One region of the Enterococcus diestrammenae genome, then DNA from elsewhere that is predicted to be linked to it. Evidence: predicted binding sites of a transcription regulator. Region 1 holds the regulator's gene; each other region holds the start of a gene.
The links. Region 1 encodes NrdR, which represses ribonucleotide reductase genes. Its sites were predicted from a motif close to ACACNATATATNGTGT; they were not measured.
Positions count from the first base shown of each region.

Region 2: nrdD (anaerobic ribonucleoside-triphosphate reductase) is a predicted target of NrdR. The motif match lies at 5,498-5,513, and genes of this name have one in related genera.
Region 3: nrdH (glutaredoxin-like protein NrdH) is a predicted target of NrdR. The motif match lies at 2,258-2,273, and genes of this name have one in related genera.

Region 1 is NZ_JBMRGR010000002.1:294,393-305,162, reverse strand. It holds gene ACO03U_RS02935 (Nif3-like dinuclear metal center hexameric protein) at 1-16, opposite strand, end outside; gene ACO03U_RS02930 (tRNA (adenine(22)-N(1))-methyltransferase) at 87-794, opposite strand; gene ACO03U_RS02925 (hypothetical protein) at 926-1,420, opposite strand; gene dnaI (primosomal protein DnaI) at 1,457-2,380, opposite strand; gene ACO03U_RS02915 (DnaD domain protein) at 2,380-3,819, opposite strand; gene nrdR (transcriptional regulator NrdR) at 3,870-4,340, opposite strand; gene coaE (dephospho-CoA kinase) at 4,708-5,328, opposite strand; partial or broken gene mutM (DNA-formamidopyrimidine glycosylase) at 5,416-6,255, opposite strand; gene polA (DNA polymerase I) at 6,323-8,968, opposite strand; gene ACO03U_RS02890 (LCP family protein) at 9,163-9,861, opposite strand; gene ACO03U_RS02885 (Bax inhibitor-1/YccA family protein) at 9,938-10,648, opposite strand; gene ACO03U_RS02880 (MaoC family dehydratase) at 10,650-10,770, opposite strand, start outside.
Region 2 is NZ_JBMRGR010000007.1:19,501-30,270, reverse strand. It holds gene ACO03U_RS06410 (hypothetical protein) at 1-154, shown strand, start outside; gene ACO03U_RS06405 (cysteine peptidase family C39 domain-containing protein) at 289-732, opposite strand; gene dinB (DNA polymerase IV) at 1,170-2,309, shown strand; gene nrdG (anaerobic ribonucleoside-triphosphate reductase activating protein) at 2,406-3,008, opposite strand; gene nrdD (anaerobic ribonucleoside-triphosphate reductase) at 3,125-5,320, opposite strand; gene ACO03U_RS06385 (ABC transporter ATP-binding protein) at 5,818-6,585, shown strand; gene ACO03U_RS06380 (ABC transporter permease) at 6,575-8,632, shown strand; gene ACO03U_RS06375 (M42 family metallopeptidase) at 8,832-9,917, shown strand; gene ACO03U_RS06370 (MBL fold metallo-hydrolase) at 10,068-10,770, shown strand, end outside.
Region 3 is NZ_JBMRGR010000001.1:92,287-103,056, forward strand. It holds gene ACO03U_RS00455 (PLP-dependent transferase) at 1-980, shown strand, start outside; gene nagB (glucosamine-6-phosphate deaminase) at 1,098-1,799, shown strand; gene nrdH (glutaredoxin-like protein NrdH) at 2,355-2,579, shown strand; gene nrdE (class 1b ribonucleoside-diphosphate reductase subunit alpha) at 2,679-4,841, shown strand; gene nrdF (class 1b ribonucleoside-diphosphate reductase subunit beta) at 4,905-5,867, shown strand; gene ACO03U_RS00480 (DUF92 domain-containing protein) at 6,380-7,288, shown strand; gene ACO03U_RS00485 (FeoA family protein) at 7,584-8,054, shown strand; gene feoB (ferrous iron transport protein B) at 8,054-10,228, shown strand; gene ACO03U_RS00495 (FeoB-associated Cys-rich membrane protein) at 10,230-10,394, shown strand; gene ACO03U_RS00500 (hypothetical protein) at 10,637-10,770, opposite strand, start outside.

The DNA.
Region 1 (10,770 bases):
GGCCGTTGATGGTCATCTATCTTCCTCCTCGAAAATAATGATAATTAAAATCAGCCTTCTGATTCAGCTTGCTATGAAAGCTGGCTTTATGGCAGGACTTCCTCAATCCAAGCTAACTGTTGGCGAATCTCAGCAATCTTTTCCCTTGGTGGGTTTTCTGCTTGTTGTAATTGGTCCAAGACTCGCAAACGATTCTTTTGCTCCCGTTGCCATTTTTTGATAAAAATTGGATTTTTTTCGACACCTAAAAAAGGACCGAAAAACAACTCCTTTTCGGAATAGCTCAGAGGTTGTTGTGGAGGCTGAGGCATCCCCACAATAATTTCATATATCTTATCATTTTCTTCTAAAATATGTTCTGCCACAATTTGGTAATGATTGTCCTGCAACCACTGACGGACATTGCGTTCCCCGACATTCGGCTGCAAAATCAAACGTTCATCTCCCCGCAAGCGTTGCCCCTGACGTCCCTTTTCCAAAATACTTGTAATCAGGGTGCCTCCCATCCCAGCAATCGTCACGGTATCAATGGCATCTTCAGCAACTACGGCATCTAAGCCATCAGCCAAGCGCACAACAACTTTCTCTGCAAGACCGTTTTTGGCGACTTGCTTACAAGCGGATGCAAAAGGTCCTTTGACCACCTCACCAGCTACCGCATAATCAATCTTACCGGCTAGCATCAAGGCAACCGGCAGGTAAGCGTGATCTGAACCAATATCTGCCAAACGAGCGCCTTCAGGTACTTCTGCTCCTACTTGTGCCAAACGGTGGGATAATCCATGTTCATTCATTCTAAAACACTCCTTTCCGCTTTTAATTACCTCGCCGATTCATACAAACAGCCACGAGAAAAGTTTCATCGTGGCTGAGACAAATCAACGATCAGCTAATATCAAAAGCGGATGATCTTTCGCTATTCGTTTTACTGGTCAGCATCCACCAAAGTGATTTGGAGGATGCTTCGTCCTGGTAATTGTGGTGGCAATGACATGGTCATAATGGGGATGCCCGCCAACTCAACTTTTACATGATTACCGACCACCAACTGATCCTTGACCTCTTCTGCTACTTGCTCAGGGCTAAGATTTAAAACTACCCCGTCAGCTTGAAAAGATTTGAGGATGTTTTCTGGATCAGTTACTGCTTCAGGATTTTCAACCCAGAGCTTGTAATAATCACTATCTGAAACATATGTTAAGTCTTCTTTGATTGCTGCCGTAAACACTGTTTTGATGGTAGCCACTTCCTCACTTGTTTTTGTCCCGGCTGTCGTACCGGCTGCTTGACAGTCAATGCAGTCAGCCGTGGGATTGCTTGTCACTTCCCGACTACTCCCAGCCGGTGCAGTCATGTAGCTACAGCCTGTCGCCCCTAACAAAACTCCACTAGCTAGTAGAGTTACGATTCCAAGTTTCATTTTACTGCCTCCTATTACCAGATATTACTTATTCATTTATGGATTGCGGCGATTTGGTCCTCGTAACACCACTTCTTTGGCTAAATAACGAATCCGCTCCATGAGACGTTTCGCCTTCAAAGGTTCATCGCCATCTTTGGTCAAAGTCAAAAAGTTTTCCAAACCGGCCATTGTCATGTTGGAAGTGAAAAAAGTCGGTAACTGTTCTTGCATGCGATACTGTAAAATCACCCCAAAAATTTCATCTCGGGTCCAAGAGGTAATCGCATCAGCCCCAACGTCATCCAATACCAAGATTGGCGCCCGCCGGATGGGATCCATTTTTTCGCCAACCGTATTGTCTGCAATACTGCGTTTAATATTGTAAGAAAAGGTCGGATAATGGACCAGCATCGTTTCGAAGCCACGCTTAGCTAACTCGTTAGCCATCGCTCCCAAAAGATAGGTTTTTCCAATTCCCACATCACCGGCTAAATATAACCCTTTATGAAACTCTTTTGGTGTTGCTGAATATTCGGTGACAAAGTCCAGGACTTCCATGATGACTTTCGTCCGTTCTGGTGAGCGGTCAACCGTCTTCATCGTAGCATGGCGGATATCTTTGGGGATATCGTAAGTCTGGATGCGCTTGCGAATATCTTCTTGTTCACGTTGGGCCAATAATTCAGCAGTTGGCACATAGGCCACATCGATATAATGGTAATTTAGCACCAGTTTTGGTTGGTACCCTGGGGCAATCATTTTAGGATCTTGTTGATGGAACTTCCGTTTTTCTTTGACAAACTCATATAGTTTCGAATAGCTTTTTTCGATATCTTCTTTCGTTAAGCGTTGCTGGTTTTCCTCCAAAAAAGCCCGAACATCGGCATCTTGCAAGACTTCTTCCACCATTTCTTGATAACGGTCCTGATAGTTGCCTCGCCGCATCATGCCGCTGATATTTTTACCGACATCATCCATCATTTTTCACCTTCTTCCTCCAAAAATTCTTTCATTTTACGATCCAACTCTGCTTCCAGTTCAGGATTTGTCTGTACCTGGTATTGGGACCAATCTTCAAGTTTTTCGGTTTTTTGTAGTCGGTTATTGCCAAAGCGTTTGTTGTTTGCTTGACGTCGTTGTTCTTTTTGCTCCTTTTCCGCAAGTTGTTCTAGTTTGCGTTGCCGCACATAGTCCAATGCCGCTTCAGGAGTTTTCAACTGTTTTTCCGACCAATCGGTAGCAATCGTATTCACTAAACGGGCGTTGAGATCACTTTTATTTTGATCCACTAACACATAATTCATCAATTGATTGATCACTGGATTGGGCAAAGGTGATTTTGCCACCAAGTCTTTTAACAACCATTCTTCATTTTTAGTGACAAAGCTGCGTTTGGCCTTTTTTAGTCCTTGCAAATATTTCAATGGAGGGTAAGTATCCATCGCTTGGATAGCTTGCCAATCTGCCTCGGTATAGCCTTTGGCAAGAAACTGATTGCGCCTCCGAATTGCCAAATCGTTTTCTGTTACATCGGAAACTTGCTCCAAATTATCAGAAGCCTCATTCTTGGCTGGGTAATTTGTTTTGCGAAGTGGCTCTTGGGCGCGTTTTTCGGCTACTTGATCCAATTTTTTTAGATTAAGCTGCCCCCCACTTAATACCACGGCATCTCCTAAAAGCTCAATCAATTCCAGCTCTTGGTAACCATAAAACTCATGATAAAAAGCCAGTTTTTCTCGCAACTCTTCCGTGAAAAGCTCACGAGCGAGGTGCTCTTTTTCAGCTAGATCCTTCATAAACGGCCAGTCCAAATGCGCCAGTGTCACTTGTAATTGACCGACATCAGCCAACTGTTGATAGTTTGTGGTGGCAGCCTTTATATCTTGATTGGCTAACTGCCCCCCTGATCCTTGAGCGGCTTTTCCATAGACCTCCGCAAAACGCTTGGTGATTTGCCGATAACTTGTCATATCCACCGTTTTTGGAGCAAACCGTTGAGCTAATTGGTTAAACTTATGTCGTGAAACCTTCGCCAGTAACAACTGGCAATAGCGCTCATCTTGAAAAAAAGCCACCGGCGCCATTGGTTCCATTAATTCGTATAAATACTGAGGGCCAAGTTCGCGATCTTCTTTGACATAGACCTTTAGTAGTCCTAGGCCTTCCAATTGATGACGAGCAGCCAAAAAACGCGGACTCCCCATATCCAAAGCAGTAAAAGCGTCCATGTGCAGAAACTCCTCTTGGGTGTCATCTTCAGCATCCCCAAGTAACGACTGGTACACCGCGATGGCATCACTGCCCGTCACCGGCTGATAAAGATAAGCCAGGGCTTGGGCTCCTTCAGTCGTCAGCCCACGTGCTTTAAAGGGACGATAGATATCTTTTGGTTTTAACGTGTTTTTCCCATGGTCCACATGCTAACGCTCCTTTAGTCTTGACCAACACCGACAGCGCAATTACGTAATCAATTGTCACTATTCTTGGCCTTTTCAACAATTTCTTGTAACTCTTTTAAGAACACAGACATGTCCTTAAATTGGCGATAGACGCTAGCAAAACGGATGTAAGAAATTTCATCCACATCCTTCAAAGCTTCCATCACATACTCTCCTATGAGGATCGTGGAGACTTCATTTTCTCCAAGGCTCCGTACCCGCTCTTCAACTTCATCGACAATCTGTTCCATCTGTTCCATGGCCACTGGACGTTTTTCTGCCGAACGGATTAAACCTCTTAAGATTTTTTCGCGCGTAAACTCTTCTCGCTTACCATCTTTTTTAATCACCAAAAGCGGTGTTTCCTCAATCCGCTCAAAGGTTGTAAAGCGAAAACCACAATTTTCACATTCCCGACGACGGCGAATCGTTCGGCCATCGTCAGTTTGACGACTATCGATGACTCGACTGGCATTGTGGTGACATTTTGGACAACGCATAATTCCACCTTCTTCTTTAAATAATAGCTTCTCGAAGCATCATCTTTTTTGGTGCAGCTTCTGTAAGCAAACGTGTAAACGGCCTTTTGCCGTGATTTTGTACTTCTTATCTTGAATAATTATAACAGAAAACTCTCCTTAAGTAATCTGTCGACCCTGAAAAACCGTGGCAATTCGTTAGAGCAGGCCACGGTTTCTTTAAAAATGATTGCTTGATATGCATTTCAGCTGTGGTCTAAAACCCGAACTAGCCAAAATTGGTCAATAGGTTTTCAGGGCACGCTGAAAGTTTTCATGGGTTGCTCTTAGATAGTGATTCCCCAAGAAAATCAGTAGGGCCGAACCAACACACCTGAGGCAACCCCAATCATTTTCTTAATGGTAGTCCTTTTTCTCGCTGAAGAAGCCATGCTGTTACTTGTTGGCGTGTTTCTTCTCGCGTCCCTTGATTGTCAATGACCCAATCAGCCCGCTCCGCTTTTGTGTCAATCGCCAATTGGCTATCAATCCGTTGCGTTGCAGCTTTTTCGCTGATGCCATCCCGTTCCATCAAACGGTGTAACTGAACCTCTCTGGGAATATAAACCACCGCCACTTGATTCACATATTGCTCATACCCTTTTTCATAAAGTAGCGGAATATCTGCAACCACTAAAGGAGCGGTTTTGGCAGCTTCTTGCAACTGGCGTATGATTTCTTGTCGCAAGTAAGGATCCAACAGTTGATCCAACTGTTGGCGTTTTTCCGGATGACTAAACACGATTTCTCCTAGCGCTTGACGATTTAACCCTCCATCTGATTGTAATACCTTCTGTCCAAAAGTCTTTGCTACCTGAGCCAAAGCCGGTTGCCCTGGTTCCATGATTTGACGAGCGACGATATCCCCATCCACTACTGGTATCCCCTGCTCTAAAAAGACTTCCACTACCGTTGATTTACCAGTCGCGATGGAACCGGTGACCCCAAGGATAAAACTATTTTTTGACATCAATGGGTGCTTCACATGATGTTCTGAAGGACCCTTCTCTTGTGATCCAGGTTTTACTGGTGACATCTTACCCACTGGTTGCCGCGGTTTTCGCACTCGAAGTGTTTGGCAGTTGGGACAGAGATGGGTCCCCCGTTGCGCGACTTTGATTTTAATGATTTCTCGGCCGCAGCGAGGACATGGTTTTCCCGTTTGACCATAGACATTTAGTGAAAGCTGAAATGTGCCAGCCTCTCCTAGAGCATTTAGATAGGTCCGAATCGTCGTCCCCCCTGCTGTCACGGCACGGGCTAAAACATCGATAATTGCCTCACGCAACGTCGTAATCTCCCCATCAGTCAGCGTATTGGCGGGCTGTTCTGGATGGATTTTTGCTTGCCACAGGGCTTCATCGACATAAATATTACCTAACCCTGTCACCAAACGCTGATCCAATAATAATGGCTTGATGGCTTTGTGGGAACTCCGTAAGCCCTTCTTAAATTCTTGAAGAACAAACTGATCTGGCAAAGGTTCAGGCCCTAATTGTTGAATGCCTTTGTAGCTGTCGGCACCATCTTTTGCTAGCAAAGCCATCCGTCCAAATTTGCGAACATCGCGATACTGTAATTGACTCCCATCAGTAAAATCAAAGAGGACGTGGGTGTGCTTAGTGAGTTGTGCAGTCGTTGCTTCCGGGAAAAACTCATATTTCCCTTCCATCCGCAAATGACTAACCAGATCATGATCTGTTAGTTTGAAGATTAAAAACTTGCCTCTTCGCTGGATAGCCAAGATTCGCTGACCTTTCAGCAATTGACAAAACAACGGAACATCTGGCTCCTCAATGATTCTAGGCCAGTGGACGGTCACCTTTTCAATCACTTTCCCCTCCACCAATTGTTCCAAGCCTTTACGGACGGTCTCCACCTCTGGTAATTCTGGCATCACTTTCATATCCCTTCGTAAAAGCCTCCCGCAATCTTTTGCAGGAGGCTAGTTCATCTTGATTCAGTTACTTCGCTTCGTACCAAGTTGCGCCCCAAGCGGCATCGGTAATCAATGGGACGTTCAGACTCACTGCGTGTTCCATGACTTCTTTAACCAAGGCATCCAACTTAGTCAACTCTTTTTCTGGTACTTCAAACACCAACTCATCATGAACCTGCAACAACATCACAGCTTCTAGTTTTTCTTCCTTCATGCGTCGTGCCAAATCAATCATAGCAATTTTGAGAATGTCAGCAGCACTCCCTTGAATCGGTGTGTTGATTGCTGTCCGTTCGGCAAAACTACGTAAGTTAAAGTTGCGTGAGTTAATTTCTGGTAAATAGCGACGACGATGATACAAGGTTTCCACATAGCCTTGATCTTTGGCTTCCCGGACGATGTCTTCCATGTAACTTTTCACTCCAGGATACTTTTCAAAATAGGTATCAATGTATTGTTGAGCAGCCTTTCGGGTAATTCCCAAATTTTGGGAGAGACCGTAATCAGAAATGCCGTAGACAATCCCAAAGTTTACCGCTTTGGCCTGGCGTCGCATATTAGGAGTGACATCGGCGGCTTTTTCAATTCCGAAGACCCGCATCGCTGTGGAGGCATGGATATCTTGTCCTTCTACAAAGGCTGCTTTCAAATGTTCGTCATTAGAAATATGCGCCAAGACCCGCAGCTCGATTTGCGAATAGTCAGAGGAATAGATCAACCAGTCTTTCTTTCGTGGTACAAAGGCTTGGCGGATTTTTCGTCCTTCCTCTAAGCGAATCGGGATATTTTGTAGGTTGGGTTCGACTGAGCTTAGACGCCCAGTTTGGGTCAAGGTTTGAACGTAGCGGGTATGAACTTTACCATCTTGTGCGATCACTTTTAGCAGACCCTCGACATAAGTCGATTGAATCTTAGCCAGCTGACGATAGTTCAAGATTTCATCGACAATTGGTGCTTGTTCCCGCAATTGCTCCAGGACATCCACAGCTGTTGAATAACCCGTTTTGGTCTTTTTGATCACAGGTAAGCCCATCTTTTCAAATAAAATCACACCCAGCTGTTTCGGCGAATTGATGTTGAACTCTTCGCCGGCTTCTTCATAAATCTTCTTTTCGATTTCTTGGAGGCGTTTAGAGAATTCGCCCTTCATGCTTTGCAAACGAGTGGGATCTACAGTGATACCCGCAATTTCCATATCAGCTAAGATAAAAGATAAAGGCAATTCCATATCATAGAAGAGATTGGCTTGGTCTTTTTCATGTAGTTCGGCATCGAGGCGTTGCGTCAGAAAATGAATTGCTTGAATTTTACGAGCTAGATGAGCAAACAGGTCTTCCTCATCAGCAGGCAGGCCTCGCTTCGCCCCTTTGCCATAAACCGCTTCATCCGTCTGAATCTCAGTATACCCATACTGTCGTGCCACACCGGCAATATCATTGGAATTGTCATTGGTATCTAAGAGGTAAGCCGCTAATAAGACATCAAAAGAAATTCCTTCCGTTGCCTGGTTGGTGTAGTGTTTCAAGGCGACATAGGTCCGTTTGGCATCATAAACTTGCTTTTGATTCTTAGCTGATAACCATTTGAGAAAGAAGGAATTCTCAAAAATAGCCGGATGATTGGTGACATAAATGTCCTTTGCCGTCCCCCATGCAACAGCTACGATCTCCTCTGTGTGGTAATTTTCACCTAACATCTCCACATACAAAGCCATCTCTGGTGTAAACATCTCTTCTGTGTATTCATCAACCACTTTGAAGTGTACTGCTGTCATCTCAGGCACCGCTTCGGTCACATTGAGCTTATCTAAAAAGGAATTGAAATTCATCTCTTGGTAGAAAGGAATCAGCTTTTCCAGGTCCTTTCCTTGATAAAGTAGACTATCAATCGCAATATCTACCGGTGCTGAAGTATTGATGGTAGCGAGTTGTTTTGAAAGAAAGGCTTGTTCTCTATCATTGATCAAGTTTTCTTTCATCTTGCTTTTTTTCAATTCATCAATGTGTTCGTAGATGCCTTCAACACTTCCATATTCCTTCAACAATTTGATCGCCGTTTTTTCGCCAATCTTAGTAACCCCAGGAATATTGTCCGAAGTATCCCCTGCCAAGCCTTTCATATCGATAATCTGTTTTGGCGTCAAGCCATCATACTTTTCCGCGATATGTGCTGGGGTGTAAGTTTCAATATCCGAGACGCCTTTGATGGTGATGTCTACCTTGATGTCATCTGTCGCGAGTTGCGTCAAATCTCGGTCTCCTGAAACAATCACCACATCAAATTCATCGTGATCCACTTGATTTGCTAGCGTTCCGATAATGTCATCTGCTTCATAATTAGGCAATTCATAATACTGAACTCCCAAGGCATTGATCATCTGACGAATGTAAGGCAATTGTTCCCGAAATTCCCCAGGTGTTTTGGCCCGACCTGCTTTGTAGGCATCATACATCTCCGTGCGAAAAGTAGTTTTCCCAGCATCAAAAGCCACTAACACATGAGTGGGTTTTTCTTTTGCCATCACATTGTCAAACATCAAGTGAAAGGAGTAAATCGCATTGGTATATAAGCCATTAGTATTCTTAAATTTTTCCATCGCGTTGTGTAAAGCGTAGAAAGCTCGAAAAGCCACGCTATTACCGTCGATTAGCAATAATTTTTTCTTGGTCATAAGTTTACCCCTTTAAATTATTGGATAGTAACAAAATTCAGCTATCCCCTTGCTTTTTCAGTAGCAATCCTTCTTTATTCTAACAAAAAACAGCTATGAAAACATTGAAAAGGACTTTTTTATTCGTGGTTTCACCGCTTAGGGATAGCAAGTACTTCAATTGCGAGACTCTTGCAAAGAATGCTTGCTTTAGTCTAACGTAATTCTTTGCGCAACTGGATCTCATTTTTCTCCCAATCAATCTGCCCTAATTGATAAGGAAAAGTTCCACTTAGCTGATAACTACCCTTTGATGGAACCGTCGTTTTTAACATGCGGGCATCCCCTTTGGCCAAGTAGCCACTGCCCAATTTCAACATATCTCGCATCCCCAAATTGGTGCGGGTATGGGTATTGACAGTCCCGATATTTTTAGTAATGGTAGAAAGTTTTGGTTTTAACAATTTTTTCTTCAGCAAACGAATTACATCTTCTTGCCTAGTAAAGACACCAAAATCACCATCCTCATCGATTTGCCAGCTAATATAAGCCTCAATCTCCTCTTGGTTCAATGACAGCGGGCCTGCGGGGTAGTGCTTGCCATTTTTGACTGCCGTAAACGCGCTGGGATTTTCCACCAGAAAATGGCCTGATTGATTAAGACCGGCTTCACGAACAGCAGCCAAGCCTTCACTTTTCGTCACAATCAAATACTTTGATACAGAACGGCCAAAAGCTATGCTGACAATCTCCATAAATCTTTCTGGCGTTTCACGGACAAAAAGCTGTCCTAAAGTAAATTGTTTGATAGGGATGATTGGGGCAAAATGGATTAGGCGATTGTTACCGTCATTTAAATCATAAAGAAAAAACGTTGAGGATGCTCCATCATCAAAAATAAACAGCGTTTCCATCCTAATTCCTCCTTAATATCAAAAAGCTATTTCACCCACTGGGGAAATAGCTTTTTGATCATTACTTGATTCTTGATTAATTGTCGTCGTAACCGAAAATTCGTAACAAATATAAGAAAATATTGATAAAATCCAGGTACAATTGCAACGCACAGAAAGCGGCAATCCCGGTATTTTCTTGATTTTGAAATTGGAAGTAATATTTACGAATCATCTGGTTGTCATAAGCTGTCAAGCCAGTGAAGACCACTACACCGATGATGGCTAATACTAAATCTAATCCAGTACTATGGAAGACAAATGCGTTTAGCACCATGGTAATAATCAAGCCCCAGACTAGAATAATCCCGATACGTCCGAAAATACTCAAATCCTTTTTGATAAACATCCCCACCGCTGCAGCCCCGGCAAACGTAACCATAGCAGTAACAAATGCTTGAACCACCGTCGCTTGACTATAAACCATCAACGTCACAGTCAAAGTCACACCTGTCAACAGCGAATAAACGAGGAAGCCGGCCATCGTTAAAGCGGGATTTTTGCTAGCTTTCCGACTCATCACCACGACTAAAATCAGTTGGATGATCCATAAGCCCCAAAAACCAAGGGGAAAACGATCAATAAAATTCAGTACTTGATATTTGAAAACATTGGCCCCCAGATAAGCAGTCAATGCACTTAAACCCAAACCTGCAGCGAAAATACCGTAAACCTTAGCGTAAAATTTATTCAACGCACCAATGTTTACCCCTGTCGCTTGGAAACGGTTAGGAGATTGGTTGTTCATGTTATCCAATTTCATCACTCTCTTTCTTTGATGGTGGTTGCACCATTACTACGGCGTCTAACACGCGGCTTTCTTCGGCGTTTACGGCTACTACCGAAATTGTCACCACATCTTTCATTTTA
Region 2 (10,770 bases), on a different contig from region 1:
CTTTAGTGGAAAGTGTACCGTTACGTATTATCGTTCAGAACGGCAAATTGTATGTACCAATTGTTTTTATGTGCAGGCACAAAGTGGGAAACATGATTGTCATGAGACCCACAGTAAGTGTTCCAAAGGAAATTACAATGTTTGTCCACTGTAGTACCTAAAGAGCTTGAAATCCAAAGGTAATAAAAGAGGTAGGACTGGTATTAATAGTTGTGATTAATAAAAATGAGAGAGCAGGCGGGGGATATCTCGACCTGTTCTTTTCTGTACAATGAGGTAGACTTCTAATTAAATAATCATAATACTAGCAATCATTGCAGAGAGTTGGGAAGGAATTATAATGTTAAAGTAAACACTGAACATGGATGCTAAAAACAATCCCAGTATATGTGAAATAATTGAAGGTAAAAAAACTATAAGTACTATAAGTACTTTTACCGTCAATCCGTTGAGCAATTTTGCATAATATAGTTTCATAAAATTTTCTTCAATTGCTAAATTTGCTGTTGAAGATTCAATATCAATTTGAACAATACATGGTATCCAATTAGCTAAGAATTTATTGATATTATTTTTTATATCTCCAAAAGATGTACCATTTATTGTATTTTTTATTAGTGGTCGTATTTCACATAATGACATATTCTTATTAAAATAGTTATTCAGTATCATGCCTATACAAGCAGCTCCACAGTCGTCTCTGGAGGTTTGTAAAATCACTTTAAATTTCACAGAAATCACCCTATATTAGTTGTGTTTTAGGATCAAAAAGTTTGTTTAGCATTCCTTTGTACCCGGCTGTACCTAACGATTGACGAATATCCTTAGCAGTATCTCAATCCCTAACATCCAGTATATGTAACCTATAGCATCGTCGAGCATATAGCTGTTCTTAACTAACTTATCTTTATCTGTACTAATGTTATCCTTAGCATTCACTAGTATTTGAAGAAGCTTTTGGTGAGTCAGAGTTATTTTGGTAACCTCATTGTGTATTGTCAGATACGTAATTTGGATACTAGAGATATTCTCTTCTTTTTGTTTGTAGCCAACCACGGTCTAGTTTTAAAGGGCTTTGTTAAGAATTGCTACCAGCGACGGCCGGGATTGAACAAGAACGAATGTTTGGTTTATAATAGCTATGAAAACAATTGCCGAGGAGAAAGCCCATGAGTGAATTACAGTTTCCTTTGAAAAATGATACCTCTCGTAAAATCATTCATATTGATATGGATGCTTTTTTTGCTTCGGTGGAAGAGCGGGACAATCCCGAGTTGGCGACTCATCCTTTAGTTATTGCCCGCCATCCTAGTGACACTGGCGGACGTGGCGTGGTGACTACAGCAAACTACCGCGCGCGGCAGTTTGGTATTCATTCAGCCATGAGTGCCCAAAAAGCGTATGAACTTTGTCCTGAGGCGATTTTTATACCTGGTAATCATGAAAAATACCGCCAAATCAGCCAGCAAGTACGTCAGGTTTTTCGTCGGTATACCGATATTATCGAGCCGGTATCTATCGATGAAGCCTATCTGGATGTGACCCATAATAAGAATAATATCCAATCAGCGGTGAAAATTGCTCGTCTGATTCAACAAGAAGTCTGGGAAGAAGTGCATCTGACTTGTTCGGCAGGTGTCAGTTACAATAAGTTTCTGGCCAAGTTGTCCTCTGATTATCGGAAACCCCGGGGCTTGACGTTGGTTGCGCCAGATGAAGCGGTGGCTTTTTTGCAAGCTTTACCGATTGATAAGTTTCACGGGATTGGCAAAAAGACCTTGCCACGGATGCACGAGTTAGGGATTTTCACTGGTGGGGACCTGTATCAAAAAAGTGAGATGGAGTTGATTCGTGAATTTGGCAAGATGGGCTATTCACTATATCGGAAAGTACGGGGGATTCATGACTCACCGGTTAATGTCACGCGGGATCGCAAGTCCGTCGGTAAAGAGCATACCTATGGCAGCCCCTTGTCAGGAGAAGATCAGGTACTAGGACAGCTGCGTAAAATCGCTGAAGAGGTAGCGGTGGCTTTGAAAAAAGTCGGCAAGCATGGGCAAACGGTGGTCTTAAAAGTCCGCTATGCCGATTATACGACAGTCACCAAGCGCCACACCTTAAATCGCTATGTCGCAACCAAAGAAGCAATTTTTTCAGAAGCTAGCTTGATTTGGGAAGAAATCTTAGGCGTCGAACAGGGGATTCGTTTGTTGGGAATTACTTTGACCAATCTGGATCCAGTAACTTATGAAAATATCACCTTGCCTTTGTGGGAGTCAGATAAAAATAGTGATCTTCATGAGAAATGATTTTTTGACGAGATCAAACTTGGTGTGCCCGCTTTTCAAATAAATACCCCCCTGACTCACCGCAGATGCTGGAAAGTCAGGGGGGTATTTTAGGGTTTAAATCAGTTTTTGCTTATGAATTTGTTCGAAGCTTTCTTCCGCATCTTTACAGTGCTCCCAAATGATTGCCCGGCCAGCAGCCAAGGACTTTGGTACATCGATGATCCGTTGGTTACTGCTACCACGAAATTGGAGGTTTAAGTTGCGTTTGCTAAGCTCAAAGCGACCGTCCACAAGGATATCGATTTGTTGAAGGAGGGCCAGTTTATCAGGAGTTTCCAAAAGAAGTTCCTCGAAAGTATACCCCGTCCAACTCCAAATGTCCTTGCTATTGCCAAATTCTTTCCGCACTCGCTGGACGACTTGCAAGCAGACGGCAGTATTGAGAAAAGGTTCGCCTCCCAGTAAGGTCAACCCTTGGACGTAATCATGAGCCAAGTCAGCAATGATGGTTTCCTCTAGCTCAGGGGTGAAAGGCGTACCGTAGTGAAAGTTTTGGACGGCTTTGTTAAAACACCCCTCGCAGGCAAAGAGGCAACCAGAAACGTAGAGACTGTTTCGCACCCCTTCGCCATCAACAAAATTGAAGGGTTTATAATCGGCAATCTGGTGTTGGCTATATTTTTCTGATAGCCATTCTTGCGGTTTAGGATTACGCATAGCAAAACTTCTTTCTAATAAGGAAATGGGGTAAAAGAGGGGACTGTGACCGTAAGTTGCCAAGACACTTTTGGGCACAATCCCGTTTAAAGAGTTATCTGAATAGTTGGTGCTGCTTATTTCATATGTTTAACCCGTGAGGAAATTTCTTTGTGGCGACCGTGAACCATTGGACGTGCTTGTGGGTTTCCGAGATAGCCACAAGTTCGTTTCACCACGTCACAAGTTTTTGGATCATGGTTGTGACATTGGGGACATTCGAAGCCTTTTTCAGTAGGGGTGAAGTCGCCTTCAAAGCCACATTCGTAGCAGTGGTCAATCGGAGTATTGGTTCCGAGATAGCCAACTTTGTCGTAGGAGTAATCCCACACTGCTTCCAACGCTTTTGGATTTTGTTGCAACATCGGGTATTCACAGTAATGAATGAAACCACCAGAGCAGTATTTTGGATAGTCTTTTTCGAAGTCCAGTTTTTCAAAAGGTGTCGGATTTTTGCGGACATCATAGTGGAAACTGTTGGTGTAGTAGTCTTTATCAGTGATGTTTGGCACTTCACCGAATTTTTCAGTGTCCAAGCGGCAGAAACGATCCGTCAAACTTTCAGATGGGGTACTGTAGACGCTAAAGTGATAGCCGTATTCATTGCCCCACGCATCGGCATGGGCTTTGAGTTCTTTGACGATGGCTAAGGTGAAGTCTTTAGCGGTTTGGTCGTGTTCCCAAGCGCCACCGTAAAAGGCAGAAGCGACTTCGTACAAACCGATATAGCCAAGAGAAACAGTTGCCCGTTTATTTTTGAAGAGTTCGTTGACATTGTCATTGCGGTTGAGGCGTTTACCAAAAGCACCATACATATACAAAATAGGGGCATTGGCAGGGGTAGCTTCTTTACAGCGTTCTACCCGGTAGACGAGGGCATCTTTGACAATTTCCAAACGTTCTTCCAAGATTTGCCAGAATTTATCTAAATCGCCACCAGCTTCCATCGCAATCCGCGGCAAGTTTAAGGTGACCACCCCTAAATTCATCCGGCCGACATTGACTTCTTGGCCGTTTTCATCTTGCCATCCTTGCAAGAATGACCGGCACCCCATCGGTACTTTGAAGCTTCCGGTGAGTTCCATGATTTTGTCGTAGTTCAAAATATCTGGATACATCCGCTTAGTGGCACATTCTAAGGCCAACTCTTTAATGTCATAGTTGGGATCTTCTGGTGCAAAATTGACTCCTTTTTTGATGGAGAAGATCAATTTCGGAAAAATAGCCGTCCGGCGTTCGCTACCCAAGCCATTGATGCGGATTTGTAAGATGGCCCGTTGGATTTCCCGTTCAAACCAGTTTGTTCCTAGACCAAAGCCCAAGGAAGTAAAAGGCGTTTGACCGTTGGAAGTAAATAGCGTATTGATTTCATACTCCAAACTTTGCATGGCGTCAAAAATATCTTTGCGAGTTTTTTCTTTAGCAAAGGCTTCTCGTTTTTCTGGGGATTCAATCCAGCGTTCCGCATCCGCCAAATGTTTCTTGTAATTTAGTTTGGCAAAAGGCGCTAGGAGTTCATCGGTACGGTCTGCAGAACAGCCACCATATTGGCTAGAAGCCACATTGGCGATGATTTGTGAGATTTGTGCTGTTGCGGTTTGAATGGATTTTGGTGATTCGACTTCAGCGTTGCCAATTTTGAAGCCATCGTTTAGCATGCCTTTGAAGTCAATCAAACAACAGTTGGTCATTGGCGTGTAGGGATGATAATCAAGATCGTGGTAATGAATATCGCCTTTTTGATGGGCGTTGGCCACATGTGGGGGAAGCATCTTTAAGCCAATCGACTTGCCGACAATCCCAGCGGTTAAATCCCGTTGTGTATTGAAAACATCGGAATCTTTATTGGCATTTTCATTGACCACCGTGCGATCTTTGTTGATCAATTTGCCGATGGTGAAGTTGATATCAGTGGCTTTGCTACGAGCAAAGTCCCGTTGCGTACGATAATTGATATAGGCTTGGGCCAATTCATACTCGTTTTTTTCTAAAAGAATATGTTCCACCACGTTTTGAATTTCGTAGATTTTGACATTTTCAGTGAAACGTTCGGCGATTTCCGAATCCACTCGTTCGACGATTTCCAAAATCCGTTCATGATCCAAAGGGGAAAGGGGTTGCTCTTCCATGACTTCTTTTTTGGCTTTGACTAAGGCATCGTAAATTTTTTGGTCGTCAAAATCCACATGGCGCCCGTCGCGTTTGATGATTTTAATCTGGGTGAGGCGGGGGTGAACCAACGTCTCTGTTTCATTTCTTTTTAATTCCATCATAGTGAGTCACTCCTTATTTCGTTCAGCTTAAAGGAAGTCGGATACCCGTCTTCACTAAAAAAGCCTCTGACCAAACTCGTGAAAAAAGACACCATTCACAAAAAAATGGCGATGGCGGTCCTGATTGTCTGCTGGTCATTTGTCATATTCTATCATATCTGAAAAATCAGAAACAGGCAACTATATATAGTGTTATTTCTGGATAAAAACGAATTAACAACACTAGATGTTGTGTTTGTGAAGTTGAAAATTTGAATGAAAACAGACTGGGGTAAGCTTTGCGCTTGTCCTATCATCTCAAAAAAAACACTGGGATGCAAAACATTTTCCTATAAAAATTTGTAGCTTTTCGAACAAGGCTTGTTCTGACGGTAATGCAGAAAAATTCTTTAAAAAAAGACTGCTCATAGAAGTTTAAGAAGATGGGAATTGTTGTTTTTGGCGATTCTTGATAGTATGAAGAAAACCAAGGAAGTCAGAGTTGAAAGAGGTAGTCTATGAAAAAAATTATCGATGTCAAACATTTAAGCAAGACTTACGGCAATCGTTTTAATGAAACAAAAGTGTTGGACAATCTCTCCTTTAGTGTGGCAGAAGGTGAATTTGTCGGCATCATGGGTCCAAGTGGGGCAGGCAAGACGACCTTGATGAATATTTTGGCTTCAATTGCCTTACCGACCTTTGGTACTGTCGAAGTGGCGGGCAAAGACGTCACCAATATGCGGGAAAGCCAGCTGAGTGATTTTCGCCGGCAAGATTTGGGCTTTATTTTCCAAGAATTTAATCTCTTGGATACCTTGACAGCCAAAGACAATATCATCTTACCCATGGCGATTGATCAGCTACCGGTGAAAGAGATTGAAACCCGCCTGCATCAGGCAGCAGACTTGTTGGGCATCAGTCTTTTGTTGGATCGTTATCCGGCTGAACTTTCCGTGGGACAACGACAACGGGTCGCGGCTGCCCGCGCCATCGTCGTCCGTCCGAAAGTCATCTTTGCTGACGAACCCACCGGCGCTTTGGATTCAAAATCAGCTACTGAACTCTTGCATTACTTGACCAAAGTCAATCAAGAAGATGATGTTACGATTTTGATGGTGACCCACGATCCCTATACTGCCAGCTATTGCAATCGGATCTTATTTATTAAAGATGGTGTCTTTTTTTCAGAAATCGTCAAGCGGGGTAGTCGCCAAGAATTTTTTGATAAGGTGATCGATATGCAAGCCACGATTGGCGGAGGAGGCCGACGTCATGCTCACTAAACTGTTTTGGCGGAGTTTTTTGAAACAGTATAAAGATTATACAGTTTACTTCATCTGTATGACTTTTGCGGTGATGATCTACTATTCCTTTGCCGCCATGACAAGAGACCAACCTCTGGTACAGCGGGCGCAGCCAGAGATTCAGATCTCCAGCGTCTTAAGTCTCGGAAATTTGGCGATGCTGCTGATTCTGATCTTCTTTATGTTGAGTGCCAATCGCTTTTTTGTGGTCAAGCGCTACCGCGAGATGAGCTTATACCAGCTCTTTGGCCTGCGAAAGCGCCGGATTATGAGTCAGTTTGTTTTGGAAAACTTCGCGATGAATGTGGCCGCCTTTGTCACCGGCATCTTGATGGGTATCATTTTTTCGAAATTGTTTGCCATGATTTTGGTAAAAGCCATGGATCTGGATTTGACGAGTCATTTTTACCTTTCCTTATCTTCGGTTTATGGGACTTTGCTGGCTTTTTTGTTGATCTATGGAGGGATTGCTTGTCAAAATGCCTGGCTGATACGACGGAATCAATTGCAGGATCTTTTCGGGCAGCGGTCGCAAAAAATTCTGCGAAAAATGCGGGGCTCTCGCTGGACGGGACTTTTAGGCGTATTGGGCTTAGCTTGCTTACTAGTCGGGTATTGGCTGTCCTTTTTTATCCGGGAGTATATCATCGCTTATATTTCCGCCACTAACCGTTATGGCATCATCTTATGGCTCCCATTTTTGGTATTGACCTTATGTGTGGTGGGGACGTACTTGTTCTTTCGCTTTACCTTACCGACTTTTTTTCGCTTCTTGCGACGGTTTCGTAAGCACGCCTATCAACATTTGCGGTTTTATGCTTACGGGAATAGTCCGTTTCAAATATTGAGTCACTGGCGTTCTTTGGCTTGGGCGACTTTAGCGACTGCTGCGGCTTTGACTGTGATAGCTGGTGCGCTGTCTTTTGTGACCATTCGTTCGCAAGTCTTGCGCAATAGCAATCCCAGCGACTTTCAAGTGCGGGGAGAAGATACGGAAAAACTGGCCAGCCAATTGGCACAACTCGGGGGCAAAGTGACCCACACCACTACCTTGCATTATAAAGTGACCATGGCTCATACCACCCGCTTGTTTTTGCGCACGGATAAAAGCCAACAAGTCCAGCTCTATGATTTATTGACTGAAGAAGAATACCGCGCCTTCGCCAAACAGCACCCGGACTTGCCGGCGGTTCAATTGAAGAATGACCATGAGGCGGTGATGTTCGAGTATGGCTACACTACATTTCGCAACACAACCACGGTGGACCATCGCTTTACTTTACCGAAATTGCCAACTCTTGAAGTGAAACAGTTTTATCCGGATTTACTGGGGGACACCGAGATGCGTTATGGCATGGGAGTCTTAGTCGTTACTCAGAAAACTTATGATCAGGCGACGGGTGTCGTGTATCCCATCGCTATGGTGGAAGCCAAACTCCCCGCAGAAAAAGGGTGGTCGCTGACTTTAAATGACACGTTGCCTACCAGTTGGGGGGATGAAATCTATTACCAGTATTCCTATGCCAACCAGAAATTAAGTGGGCAACTGAGTACCGATCAAAACCAGCTCAAGGGAACCAGTCAATCCGGTCAGCAAAGTTATAATCGGCTAAATCTGATCAATCGGTACCAAGAACTACGCCAACTGCGACGAGAATCGGGGATTTTTGTCTATGTCGCTGTTTTTATCGGAATGACCATCTCGGTGACGACCGCTGGCATTATGATGCTCCGCCTGTTTTCACAATTGGCTAATGAGACCCGGAATTTTCAACTCTTACGCAAATTAGGAATTTCCCGCAAAGCGATTCGAGGGATTATTCATCGGCAGCTGGCTTGGGTTTTTGCGCCACCGATTTTGTTGATTGTCTGTCATTCGAGCTTTGCGATCCATGTGTGGGCCCAGTTTATTCACAGTGAAAGCTACTGGCTGGCTTACCTCTTTTGTGTAGTCATGGCCTTGATGTATGTCCTTGCTTATGGAATCACTTCCCATTTTTTCATCCGGGCTGCGGAAAGCGATTAAAAAGTTTTCTCATCGGACATTTTTTATCCCCCTTTTTTTCCAAAAAAGTTACCCGGCATGCTATAATACGCCTTAGTGAAATGAAGCTCAGTGAACAAGTCGAGTGAACCAAAGCCGAGACCGCAGCAAGCGCCTCAGCTTTTGAGCAACAGGCTTCTGTTCTACTGGGACTTACTTAATTGATAAAGGAGCAAAGGCAATGCTTGAAAACAAAGAGGAGCAATTGTTAATTGACCTCACATCTGCACGAGGAGTTCCCGGAAATGAAGAAGAAGTGCGGGAAATCTTCAAATCCTATGCCCAACCGTTTGCCGAAGATATCTTCTTCGACGGATTAGGTAGCGTCATCGCCAAACACGTAGGTGAAGGTGGCGGACCGAAAATTTTTATTTCCGGTCACATGGATGAAGTCGGCTTTATGGTGACCAAAATTACCGAAAAAGGCTTTATCGAATTCCAAACCCTTGGTGGCTGGTGGGGCCAAGTGATGTTAGCGCAACAAGTGGAGATTAAAACACAAGCGGGGGAATTGATTCACGGAGTAATTGGTTCAAAACCGCCTCATGTCTTGACCCCTGAAGTCCGTAATAAACCTTACGACATTAAAGAGATGTTCATCGATATCGGCGCAAGTTCTTTAGAAGAAGCCAAAGCGTGGGGCATTCGTCCAGGGGATATGGTGACGCCTTATATCCAATACAAACGTTTAAATGGCGGCAAATTTTTGCTGGCCAAAGCGTGGGACAATCGAATCGGGACGGCGGTCTCCTTACGGGTATTGGAAACCTTAGCCAAAGAAGGCCATCCTAACTGCCTTTTTGCCGGTAGTGACGTGATGGAAGAAGTGGGCTTGCGAGGGGCGCGTACCAGCACCCACATGGTAAATCCCGATATCGCCTTTGCCTTGGATACTGGGACGGCTGGGGATACACCAGGAATGAGTCCAAAAGAAGCGGATTCGGAACTTGGAAAAGGCCCTCAAATCTTGATTTTTGACGCTTCGATGGTTCCTCATAAAAAACTGTTGAACTTTGTGATTGGTGTGGCAGAAGAGCTGAACATTCCTTTCCAATACACCGTGATTACCGGTGGCGGTACCGATGCCGGACAAATGCATTTGACTCGCGACGGCGTGCCTTCTTTAGCGATTACGGTGCCGGTTCGTTATTTGCATTCCCATACTTCAGTGATCCATGAAGACGATTATTTGAATACAGTAAAATTGGTAACAGAAGTGGTTCGTCGTCTGGACGATGAAACAGTGGAAGCTATCCGTTCTTACTAAATAGTTACAAGCGCCTTTCAAAGTTGAAGGGCGCTTTTTTTGACCTTGTCCATGCAACGAATGAGTTTGATAAAGGAAATTGGACGATTAGGCTAGATAAATGATACTCTAAGCATAGAAAATCGTTTAAGGAAAGGTGTGAATCAAGCGATGAAGTTAACCGTTTTAGGCTGTCTGGGAGCTTATCCTTACCAAGGTGGGGGGACGACAGGGTTTTTGTTACAATCTGGTGATTATCATTTGTTGTTAGATTGTGGGAGTACCACCTTGGTGCGCTTAGAAGAAGTATGGGATCCTTTACGTTTGGATGGCGTGGTTTTGAGTCATTACCATCATGATCATATTGCTGATTTGGGAGTCTTGCAGTATTATTGGCAACTTCACCCTCAGCGAGATCCGAAAAAAATCCTACCTATTTATGGTCATACCTTGGATCAGGAGCATTTTGCTAGTCTGACGATGCCACAAGTCAGTGAGGGGCGTCCTTATTTTGAAACAAAACAGTTGGAACTGGGACCGTTTTCTGTTACATTTATGGAGACGATACATCCGGTAACTTGCTATGCAATGCGTTTTGTAGAAAATAGTACAGGTAAAATATTTGTATTCACTGGTGACTCGGGGTATTTGGCAAGTTTGACAGAATTTGCCAAAGATGCGGATCTGTTTTTGGCGGATACTTATCTATTTGCCGGTCAAGAGCGTCACAAAGCGCATTTAACCAGTCAAGAGGCTGGCGAAATTGCAAGAGCAGCGGGCGTGAAGCAACTAGTTTTGACCCATCTACCTCAATTCGGTGACCTGAACCAACTGCGGGAAGAAGCATTTCAAGCAGGGGGGGAAGAGGTGCCGG
Region 3 (10,770 bases), on a different contig from region 1:
CCTCCACGGGTTTTGACTATACCCGAACCAAAAATCCCACTCGTACTGTATTGGAAGAAGCCCTAGCGCAGCTGGAAGCTGGTAGTCAGGCAGTGGCAACCAGCTCGGGAATGGCAGCCATCCAGTTAGTATTTGGTCTTTTGCCGCGAGGGGCTCAAGTACTAGCTAGTCGTGATTTGTATGGTGGGAGCTATCGTTTTTTTAACTATCTTGAAGAACAGCAGGGGGCAACTTTTACTTATTTCGAAGCGCAAGAAGAAGTGTTGGACTTATTGGAACGAGACGAGGTGGCGGCGGTGTTTCTGGAAACGCCCACCAACCCTTTGATGCAAGTTTTTGATATCGCTAGGATTGCTGAAGCTGCTCATGCCAAAGGAGCCAAGCTAATTGTGGACAATACTTTTTTGACACCATTGCGGCAACAGCCTTTAACCTTAGGGGCCGATTTTGTCGTTCATTCTGGCACGAAGTTTCTCAGTGGACACAATGATTTATTGGCTGGGGTGGCCGTGGCTAAATCCCCCGAAGATGGTGAGGCGTTGGCTTGGTTGGCCAATACCACCGGTGGCACATTGGCGGCGTTTGATTCTTGGTTATTTATTCGAAGTTTGAAAACTTTGTCCTTGCGATTGGAGCGGCAAGAGAGCAATGCCCGCTACTTGGCTGAACAGCTACAAGCCCAGCCACAGGTGAAGGAAGTCTTGTATCCTGGAATTGGTGGGATGATTAGTTTGCGGGTGGGGGATGCGACCAAGGTACCTGCTTTTCTGGAGGCCTTGAAACTATTTACTTTTGCAGAAAGTCTCGGTGGAGTGGAGAGTTTGGTGACTTATCCCACTACGCAAACCCATGGAGATATCCCGCAAGAATTGCGAGAAAGTTACGGTCTGACACCGGATTTGGTACGATTATCGATTGGTATCGAGGAGGCGGCGAATTTATTGGCTGACTTACAGACTGCTTTGGCGGTTTTTGAGTAAACCGGGGAGACAAAAAAATCTTAAAAATCTGCCCTTAATCTGGTCTAGACATTTGCCATGAAAAACAGATGGTGCTATAATCGGACTATACCAAAACACAAGAAAGCAGGGCTGATCATGGAAATCATTCGCGTAAAAAATGCTGAAGAAGGCGGCAAAAAAGCTTTTGAACTAATCAAAGAAGGTATGGCGGCAGGAGTTAAGACTTTAGGATTAGCGACAGGCAGTACCCCAATCACTCTTTATCAAGAAATGACTAACTCGGATTTGGATTTTTCTGAGATGGTTTCAGTAAACCTTGATGAATATGTCGGGTTAGGTGGGGACGATGAGCAAAGTTACCGTCATTTTATGAACACTAACCTTTTTGATAAAAAACCATTTAAAGAAACTTTTGTGCCAAATGGGAAAGCCAGTGACTTGCAAGCCGAATGTCTGCGTTATGATGATGTGATCGCTAAGCATCCAGTGGATATCCAAATTTTGGGGATTGGTGTTAATGGCCATATCGGCTTTAACGAACCAGGTGCTGATCTTGAAGGGAAAACTTCTTTGGTACACTTAACTGAATCCACTATCGAAGCCAATAAACGTTTCTTCGATAAAGTAGAAGATGTCCCTACTCAAGCAATTTCTATGGGAATCGGCTCAATCATGGAAGGCAAGCAACTGATTTTGATGGCTTATGGTGCCAACAAAGCTGACGCGATCAACGAAATGATCAATGGCCCTGTGACGAACCATTTGCCAGCATCGGTCTTGCAAAACCATGCCAATGCAATTGTCATTGTCGACGAAGCAGCGGCAGCCAAATTATAAGCGCAAATAAGTGGGAAGCTGAAGGAATGTGTGAAAGCATTCTTTCGGCTTTTTTAGCTTGAATTTATAAAAATTCAAGCCCCAAAAAGACTGATGTATCAGGAATTAAGTGGTGTATCATCCTGTCTTTTTGATGTCACGAAAAAGGTGAAATTTAGCGATCTAATAATTGATCTGACGATAGCTAGACTGGCAAATGCCAAATACAAAGCAATTTGTCATTGTAAGTTCATCTTAGCGGTTTCTGCTTAGATGTAACTGTATGTGCAAATGCACCTTTAGCTTTGCCTTTGAACTACTGTCACATAACACTGCTTCAGCTGTGTTATCAAGCTCTTTTTTCAATTTTTACTAATCTTTTTTCGCGATTTCTCTGCTAAAGGCAACGGATTCATGAAATATACCAGTTGTAAAAGCTTAACTGAAACACAATAGATAGTGTTTTATAAATTGTAAGAACACAATATCTTGTGTTTTTTTGTGAGCAAAACTTTTGACTTCAGGGGAGGCTTCGCTATACTGAGACTACACAGAGAAAAGTAGGAGGACGAGAAGATGAATATCACACTCTATTCAAAAAATAACTGCATGCAATGCAAGATGGCTAAGCGTTTCTTGACTGAAAATAGTATTGCTTTTACTGAAATAAATATCGACCAACAACCTGAAGCAATCACGACGCTTAAGGCGGCCGGCTTCCAGTCAGTGCCTATTATCATGAAAGGTGAGAAAGCGATTGTCGGCTTCCGTCCCGATCAATTGCGACAACTTGCTTCTTAACTATGGACTAATTCATCGTTGGCTACTGCTACCAATGGATTTGCCAGCTATTGTGGCTGGTGAGTCCATTTTAATTTGATAACAGAAAGAAGGATTTCTATGAGTCTGAAAACATTGACGGACGTCAGTTATTATAAATTGAACAATGAAATCAATCGACCAGTAAATGGGCAAATCCCGTTAAACAAGGACCAAGAGGCGCTGGCCGCTTTTTTTGAAGAAAATGTTTTACCCAATACCATGACCTTTACGGATATCCATGAAAAACTAGCTTATTTGGTAGACCATGAGTATTTGGAAGCGGAATTTTTGGCCCAGTATTCACCGGCATTTATCGAAAAACTCTACCGCTTTTTGGAAGAGCAACATTTCCGCTTTAAATCCTTTATGGCAGCCTATAAGTTTTATTCTCAGTATGCCTTGAAAACCAATGATGGGGAATACTACTTGGAAACTTATGAAGACCGGGTGGCGGTGAATGCCTTGTATTTTGCTGAAGGAGATGAGGCGCTGGCCTTGACACTAGCAGATGAAATGATTCATCAGCGTTATCAGCCGGCAACACCATCTTTTTTGAATGCTGGGCGGAAGCGACGGGGAGAATTGGTTTCATGTTTCTTAATCCAAATCATGGACGACATGAACTCCATTGGCCGCGGCATCAATAGCGCCTTACAGCTTTCCCGTATCGGGGGTGGCGTGGGCATCACCTTGAGCAATCTTCGAGAAGCTGGGGCTCCGATCAAAGGTTATGAGGGGGCAGCTAGTGGCGTGATGCCGGTGATGAAACTGTTTGAAGACAGTTTTAGTTATTCCAACCAGTTGGGACAACGACAAGGTGCCGGTGTGGTCTATCTTAATGTCTTTCATCCGGATATCATCAATTTCTTGTCAGCTAAAAAGGAAAATGCCGATGAGAAAATCCGTGTCAAAACTTTGTCCCTAGGTGTTTTAGTACCGGATAAGTTTTACGAATTGACCCGTAACAACGAAGAGATGTACCTGTTTTCACCTTATAGCGTAGAGCGGGTATATGGTGTTCCTTTTTCTTATTTGGATATCACGGCGGAATATGACAAGCTTGTGGCGGACCCTCGCATCAAGAAAACCAAGCTTCGGGCCCGCGATTTGGAAAATGAAATTTCTAAATTGCAACAGGAATCTGGCTACCCGTATGTGATAAATATCGATACCGCCAATCGCAGCAATCCCATCGATGGTAAAATCATCATGAGTAATCTTTGTTCAGAAATTTTGCAAGTGCAGCAACCGTCATTGATTAATGGCAAACAAGAGTATGAAGTATTGGGGACCGATATTAGTTGTAATCTGGGTTCGACAAACATTGTCAATTTGATGGCTAGTCCCGATTTTGGCCGGTCAGTCCAAGCCATGACTCGTGCGTTGACTTATGTGACGGATCATTCCCATATTGATGTGGTGCCTTCCATCGAAAAGGGCAATGAAGAAGCCCACACGATTGGCTTAGGTGCGATGGGACTACACACCTATTTTGCTAAAAATCATCTGGAATACGGTTCGCCGGAATCCATTGAATTTACCGATATTTACTTTATGTTGTTGAATTACTGGACGTTGGTGGCTTCAAATAAAATTGCCCAAGAACGAGAGACGGTTTTCGTTGGCTTTGAAAAATCCAAATATGCGGATGGTAGCTATTTTGACGAATATATCCAAGGGCAACATCAACCACAATCAGATCGCGTAAAAGCGTTGTTTGACGGAATTTTTATTCCTACGGCAGCTGATTGGCAAGCTTTGCGAGATCAAATCCAAGCGACGGGCTTGTATCACCAAAATCGGTTGGCAGTGGCACCCAACGGCTCGATTTCTTATATCAATGACACCAGTGCCAGTCTTCATCCAATCACGCGGATGATCGAGGAACGGCAGGAAAAGAAAATCGGTAAAATCTATTATCCGGCGGCTTATCTGTCCAATGATACGCTACCTTATTACAAGTCCGCTTATGATATGGATATGCGGAAAGTCATTGATGTGTATGCGGCTGCTCAAAAGCATATCGACCAAGGTATGAGCTTGACGTTATTTATGCGTTCGGAAATCCCAGCAGGTTTGTACGAATGGAAGACCGAGACGGCTAAGCAAACTACGCGGGATTTGAATATTTTGCGCCATTACGCCTTCAACAAGGGGATTAAATCCATTTATTATGTCCGCACCTTTACCGATGACAATGAAGAAATCGGCTCCAATCAATGTGAAAGTTGTGTGATTTAGCAACTGGCCGAATAAAAGCCCGCAAGCATAGGCGGCGGAGGTAAATAAAAGGAGGCAATACTGATGAGTGAAACCTATTATGAAGCGATTAACTGGAACGAGATAGAAGATGTCATCGACAAATCCACTTGGGAAAAGCTGACCGAACAATTTTGGTTGGATACCCGGATTCCTTTGTCTAATGACTTGGATGATTGGCGCAAGCTGTCTGCCGAAGAAAAAGATCTGGTGGGAAAAGTCTTTGGTGGCTTGACTTTATTGGATACCGTCCAATCAGAAAGTGGCATGGATCAACTGCGAAAGGATGTCCGCACCCCCCACGAAGAAGCGGTATTAAATAATATTCAGTTTATGGAATCTGTTCATGCGAAAAGTTACTCTTCAATTTTTTCTACGTTAAATACGACTGCTGAGATTGAAGAAATTTTTCAATGGACCAACACCAATGTCTATCTTCAGAAAAAAGCAGAACGAATCAATGAAATCTATAAAAATGGTAGCCCTTTGGAAAAGAAGATTGCCAGCGTCTTTTTAGAAACCTTCTTGTTTTACTCTGGGTTTTACACCCCGTTATATTATTTGGGAAACAACAAGCTAGCTAATGTGGCAGAAATTATCAAATTGATTATCCGGGATGAAAGTGTTCATGGGACGTATATCGGCTATAAGTTTCAGCTAGGTTTCAATGAACTAGCAGAAGCGGAACAAGAAGAATTAAAAAGCTGGATGTACGATTTATTATATGAACTCTATGAAAATGAAGAACAATACACCGCTGAACTTTACGATGGCATTGGCTGGACGGAAGAAGTCAAAACTTTCCTTCGTTACAATGCCAACAAAGCCCTGATGAATTTGGGACAAGATCCTTTATTCCCAGATACCGCTGACGATGTCAATCCCATCGTTATGAACGGGATTTCCACCGGTACCTCCAACCATGATTTCTTCTCCCAAGTGGGGAACGGTTATTTGTTGGGGACGGTGGAAGCGATGAAAGATGATGACTATTTGTTAGGGATGTAACCAATCCTTGCTATGAGACCGTTTCTCTGAAAAGAGAGGCGGTTTTTTTTTAGATTTAGAACTTATAAAAATTAAGCTCCAAAAAGACTGATGTATCAGAAATTAAGTGGCCTATCATGCCGATATTTTGATGCCCAAAAGGTGAAATCTAGCGACCTAGGAATTGGGTTGACGGTAGCTAGACCGGCAAATGCCAAATGAAGACCAAATTTGTCATTGCTAGTTCATCTTAACGGTGTTTGTTTAGATGAACTGAATGCGCAGACGCACCTTTAGCTTTGCCTTGCGCATTCAAACTTAGAGTAAGTGGTGCAAGCACCACAAATTTAAGTAATTCATTACGCATCTTCAGAGCTACTGTCAATCCAATTCGACTCTGCTAAATCTCACCTTTTCACGGTACTCATGCTACCTACAAGAAAACAATTTGCTAGATTTACGAAGCAAAGGGAATTCATCCCTTATCGATAAAACAGGGTGGCCCTGTTTTTTATAGGCGAGGCTATTCCAATATGAAGGCGCTTGAATTAGTGGAACTATGCTACACTATTGCCAATGGAGGGATGGCTGTGATTACTTTTTACTTACTCTTGCTAGGACTGTTGGGAACTAGTTTATTGGCAGTCTTTAGTTGGCTGGCGGATTGGTTACAGACTAGTGGCGCCGTGATGCTGGTCCTGTTGGGTTCTATGATATTTGCATTGTCACCGGTGATGGCTGGTTTTTTGGCATTGTTTTTTGCCATGAGTTACGGCGTCCAAGGATTGAAAAAGTGGGGGCTTCCACCAAATCCTACTGATGCCCATGAAATTATTGAAAAAGCTGGTGCTCGCGATGCTGGACAGGTAGTGGCCAACTGTGGGCCATTATTGGCGGTTTTGGTGGGACAACGTTGGTTGGTATCTGGGCAAAGTAGTTTGGCTGTTACTGAGGCAAGTTTGCCTTTTTTATTGGCGGAAGTCGCCGTCATCGCTGGAGTGGCAGCAGATACTTGGTCTTCCGAAATTGGGGTTTTATCTAGCAAAGCGCCGCGGTCCATCGTAAGTGGTCGGAAACTGGCGTCAGGGCTTTCTGGTGGCGTTAGTTTATTAGGAACGATGGCCGGTGCTGGGGCCGCAATCATTGTCGCAGGCCTTTGGTGGGGGGGCAATCAGCTTTTTCGCCCGGAGGCTACTACCTGTGCTTTTTTCTGGGTCCCGGCCTTGGCTGGCTTTGCGGCAACTTGGATCGACAGCTTATTGGGAGGGACTGTACAACAAAAATACCGCTGTGCCATTTGTGGGAAGATCACTGAACAACGGCAGCATCATGGCGAGCTTACGACCAAAATCAGTGGCTTACCGGGTTTTAACAATGATACAGTGAATTTATTGACGGGTTTATTGACGCTGTTGCTTGCCTTTTGGCTTCAAGGTTTATGACATTTTTTAGGTATTATGTTCTCTTAAATGGCTAGCGCCGACTTGGAAGGTCTATGCTTCTAAGTCGGCGTTTTTTAGCCTCAAATTTTCCAAAGCGTTCAATCATTTAGTTTCATGATTCTTACCATGCTTATTTTTCATGTGAATTTCCTTACAAAATCCATAAGACCATTGACTTCTCGGGAAAATCGCTTTATTCTACTAATTAGAAATCAATTGAGAACGATTATCAGTCGCTTGAGATGGGGGTCTTAAAGACTGGGTTACGTTGCTCAAGGAAAGTTGGCCTAACTAAATGGGGAAATTAATTGATGTCACACCGCATCAAACGTATCAAGTCACCGGCGTTCCCGAACAGCCAGAGATTAAAAAGCATTTGCAAGATTTAGGCTTGATTGTCGGCAGTGAAGTGATCTTGCTGAAGACACAGAGCAAAAGCGGTATTGTTTTGTTGCACAATAACCGGATAGCCTTGGATTACAGTATTTTAGAAGAAATCCAAGTCAAGCCTGCTGGTATTAGTAAAGAAATTTTATCTTTGGATCAACTGTCTGTGGGGGATACTGGTCAAGTCGTCCTTATTTTTGGGGAAGGGGCGATTAAACGGCGGCTGATGGATATGGGGTTGACGAAGCGGGTAGCAGTCACTGTGAAAAAATTGGCGCCTTTGGGAGATCCCATCGAACTGTCCCTTAGAGGGTATGCACTATCCTTACGCAAAAGTGAGGCGGAGTACATCTTAGTCGAACGGGAGGTCACCAACTGATGTCAAAAAAAGAAATGCAAATCGCCCTGACCGGTAATCCCAATAGTGGGAAAACCAGTACTTTTAATGCCTTGACAGGTTCGTTGCAATACGTCGGGAACTGGCCAGGGGTCACCGTCGAACGTAAAAGTGGCAAACTGAAAAAAGACAAGGGGATTACCATCCAAGATTTACCGGGAATCTATTCCTTGTCGCCTTATTCACCTGAAGAAGTGGTGACGCGAGATTACATGCTTAGTGGCCAGCCAGACGGGATTTTAAACATCATTGATGGTTCCAACATTGAACGCAATCTTTACTTGACTACCCAATTGATGGAAATCGGTTTGCCTATGGTCTTGGCAATCAATATGATGGATATTGTAGAAAAGTCCGGTAAGCGCATCAATTTAGATAAACTGGCTTATGGCTTGGGTATTGAAGTGGTGGGCATGAGCGCTTTGAAGAAGCAAGGGTTGGATCAAGGGGTCCAAAAAATGATCACCGCTATTCAAGGAGCACAAAAACCGCTGTTTCCATCTTATGATGAGCGGGTCGAGGCAGCCTTGACTGAAATGATCGATGTATTAGGAAATACGGTACCGGAAAAACAAGCCCGTTACTACGCCATCAAACTTTTCGAAAAAGATCCGTTAGCCATAGAACAGTTGGAGCTTTCCAAAATTCAACAAAAAGACATCGCAGAAATTATCGCCATCACTGAAAAACTATTTGACGATACCAGCGATGCGATTTTGATCAATGAACGTTATGAATTTATCGGTCGTTTGATGACTTTGTGCATGACTCAAGAAGGGGATTTGCGCCTATCCATCTCTGATCGTATCGACCAAGTGGTGACCAATCGCATTTTGGCCTTGCCGATTTTTGCTTTTGCCATGTGGGGGGTCTATTATTTGTCCATCCAAACCGTCGGCGTGATGGGGACTGACTGGGTCAATGATGTCCTTTTTGGCGAGTTAGTGCCCAATCATGTGGCTGGTTGGCTAGCGGCAGGCAATGTCGCTCCTTGGATGCAAGACCTTTTGCTCAATGGCATCATTTCTGGGGTTGGGGCGGTCTTAGGCTTTTTACCACAGTTGTTGGTCTTGTTCCTATGTCTATCCTTACTTGAAGATTGTGGCTATATGTCTCGCATCGCTTTTGTGATGGACCGGATCTTCCGCAAGTTTGGCTTGTCTGGTAAATCCTTTATCCCCATGCTAGTGGCTACCGGATGTGGGGTGCCCGGGGTGATGGCGAGTCGTACGATTGAAAATGAAAAAGATCGCCGCATGACTGCCATGATTACGACTTTTATGCCTTGTAGTGCAAAACTACCCATCATCGCCTTGATTGCCGGTGCTTTTTTTCCAAATGCTAGTTGGGTGGCTCCTTCTGCTTACTTTTTAGGGGTAGCAGCGATTGTGTTTTCCGGTATTGCCTTGAAAAAGACGAAGTTATTCGCTGGGGATCCGGCACCTTTTATTATGGAGTTGCCAGCTTATCACTTACCCCAACTGCGAGGGGTCTTGCATCAAGTCGCGGATCGAGGGCTATCCTTTATTAAAAATGCTGCAACGATTATCTTTGTTTCCAGTATCATCATTTGGTTTACCTCCACACACAGCTGGACTTTGCAAGCTGTTGGGGAAGAAAACAGCATCTTAGCTGGCTTTGGCCGCTTGATTGCTCCGTTGTTTGCACCATTAGGTTGGGGCAATTGGCGGGAAACCGTTGCTGCCATTACTGGTTTAGTGGCGAAAGAAAATGTCATCGGGACATTTGGTGTCTTGTACAGTGGCATGGACCAAGTTGCCGAAAATGGTGTGGAAATCTGGGGACCACTGCGGGCCACGTTGACACCAGTAGCCGCCTATTCCTTTTTAACTTTTAACTTGTTGTGTGCCCCTTGTTTTGCTTCGATTGCCGCAATCCATCGGGAAATGGGAGCACTGAAATGGACCTTGCGAGCTGTTGCTTATCAATGTGGGTTAGCTTTTGGTGTCAGCTTGATGATTTATCAATTTGGGCATTTGATTTTTGAAAATGGCCAATTTAACGTTGGTACGGTAGCGGCCTTGGCGGTCTTGGGCTTTATGCTTTGGAGTTTGACTCGCAAAGTCAAAGTCAAATCTTCTGCTGATTTTGTCCTCACCATGCCAGAAGTCATTGCCAAAGAAGGAGCGAAATAATATGTTTTGGACGATTGTCTTGAGTATTGCAATTTTCGGTGGTGCTGGCTGGGTAATTTTTAATCGCATCACCGGCCGTTCTTCAAAATGTGAAGACTGTAAGTGCGGCTGTAGTGTGAAAGAAAACACACTTTTGCAACAGAGCAATATGCGTCTTAAAGAATAAAGAAAAGCCCTTGAAAACGGTCTGGTAGTCGGTTTCAAGGGCTTTTTGTTTAAAAAAGGTTTTACAAGAAGAAAAGTATCAAAAAGGCTAACCTATCAGGCCTTCAGCGGCAAATCATGCGGCCTTTGCTGATGTTTGGAAAAGGTAAGATTTAGGTTGTAAATTGCTGTGCTAATCTCAGTGGAATATTTGTGAACACGCCAGTCAGCCTCGTGCATTAACTAGGAGAGTGAGGGAGTGGCTTACATCCCTACCAAACACATCAAACACAATAAAAACATCGTCGTCAGTACGGTACCCATCATCATCAGTTCGAGTTGTTTCGGTGTGGCAGCTAGTTTTGATGGAGTGGCATGAAGCACCGTGGCTTCAGAAA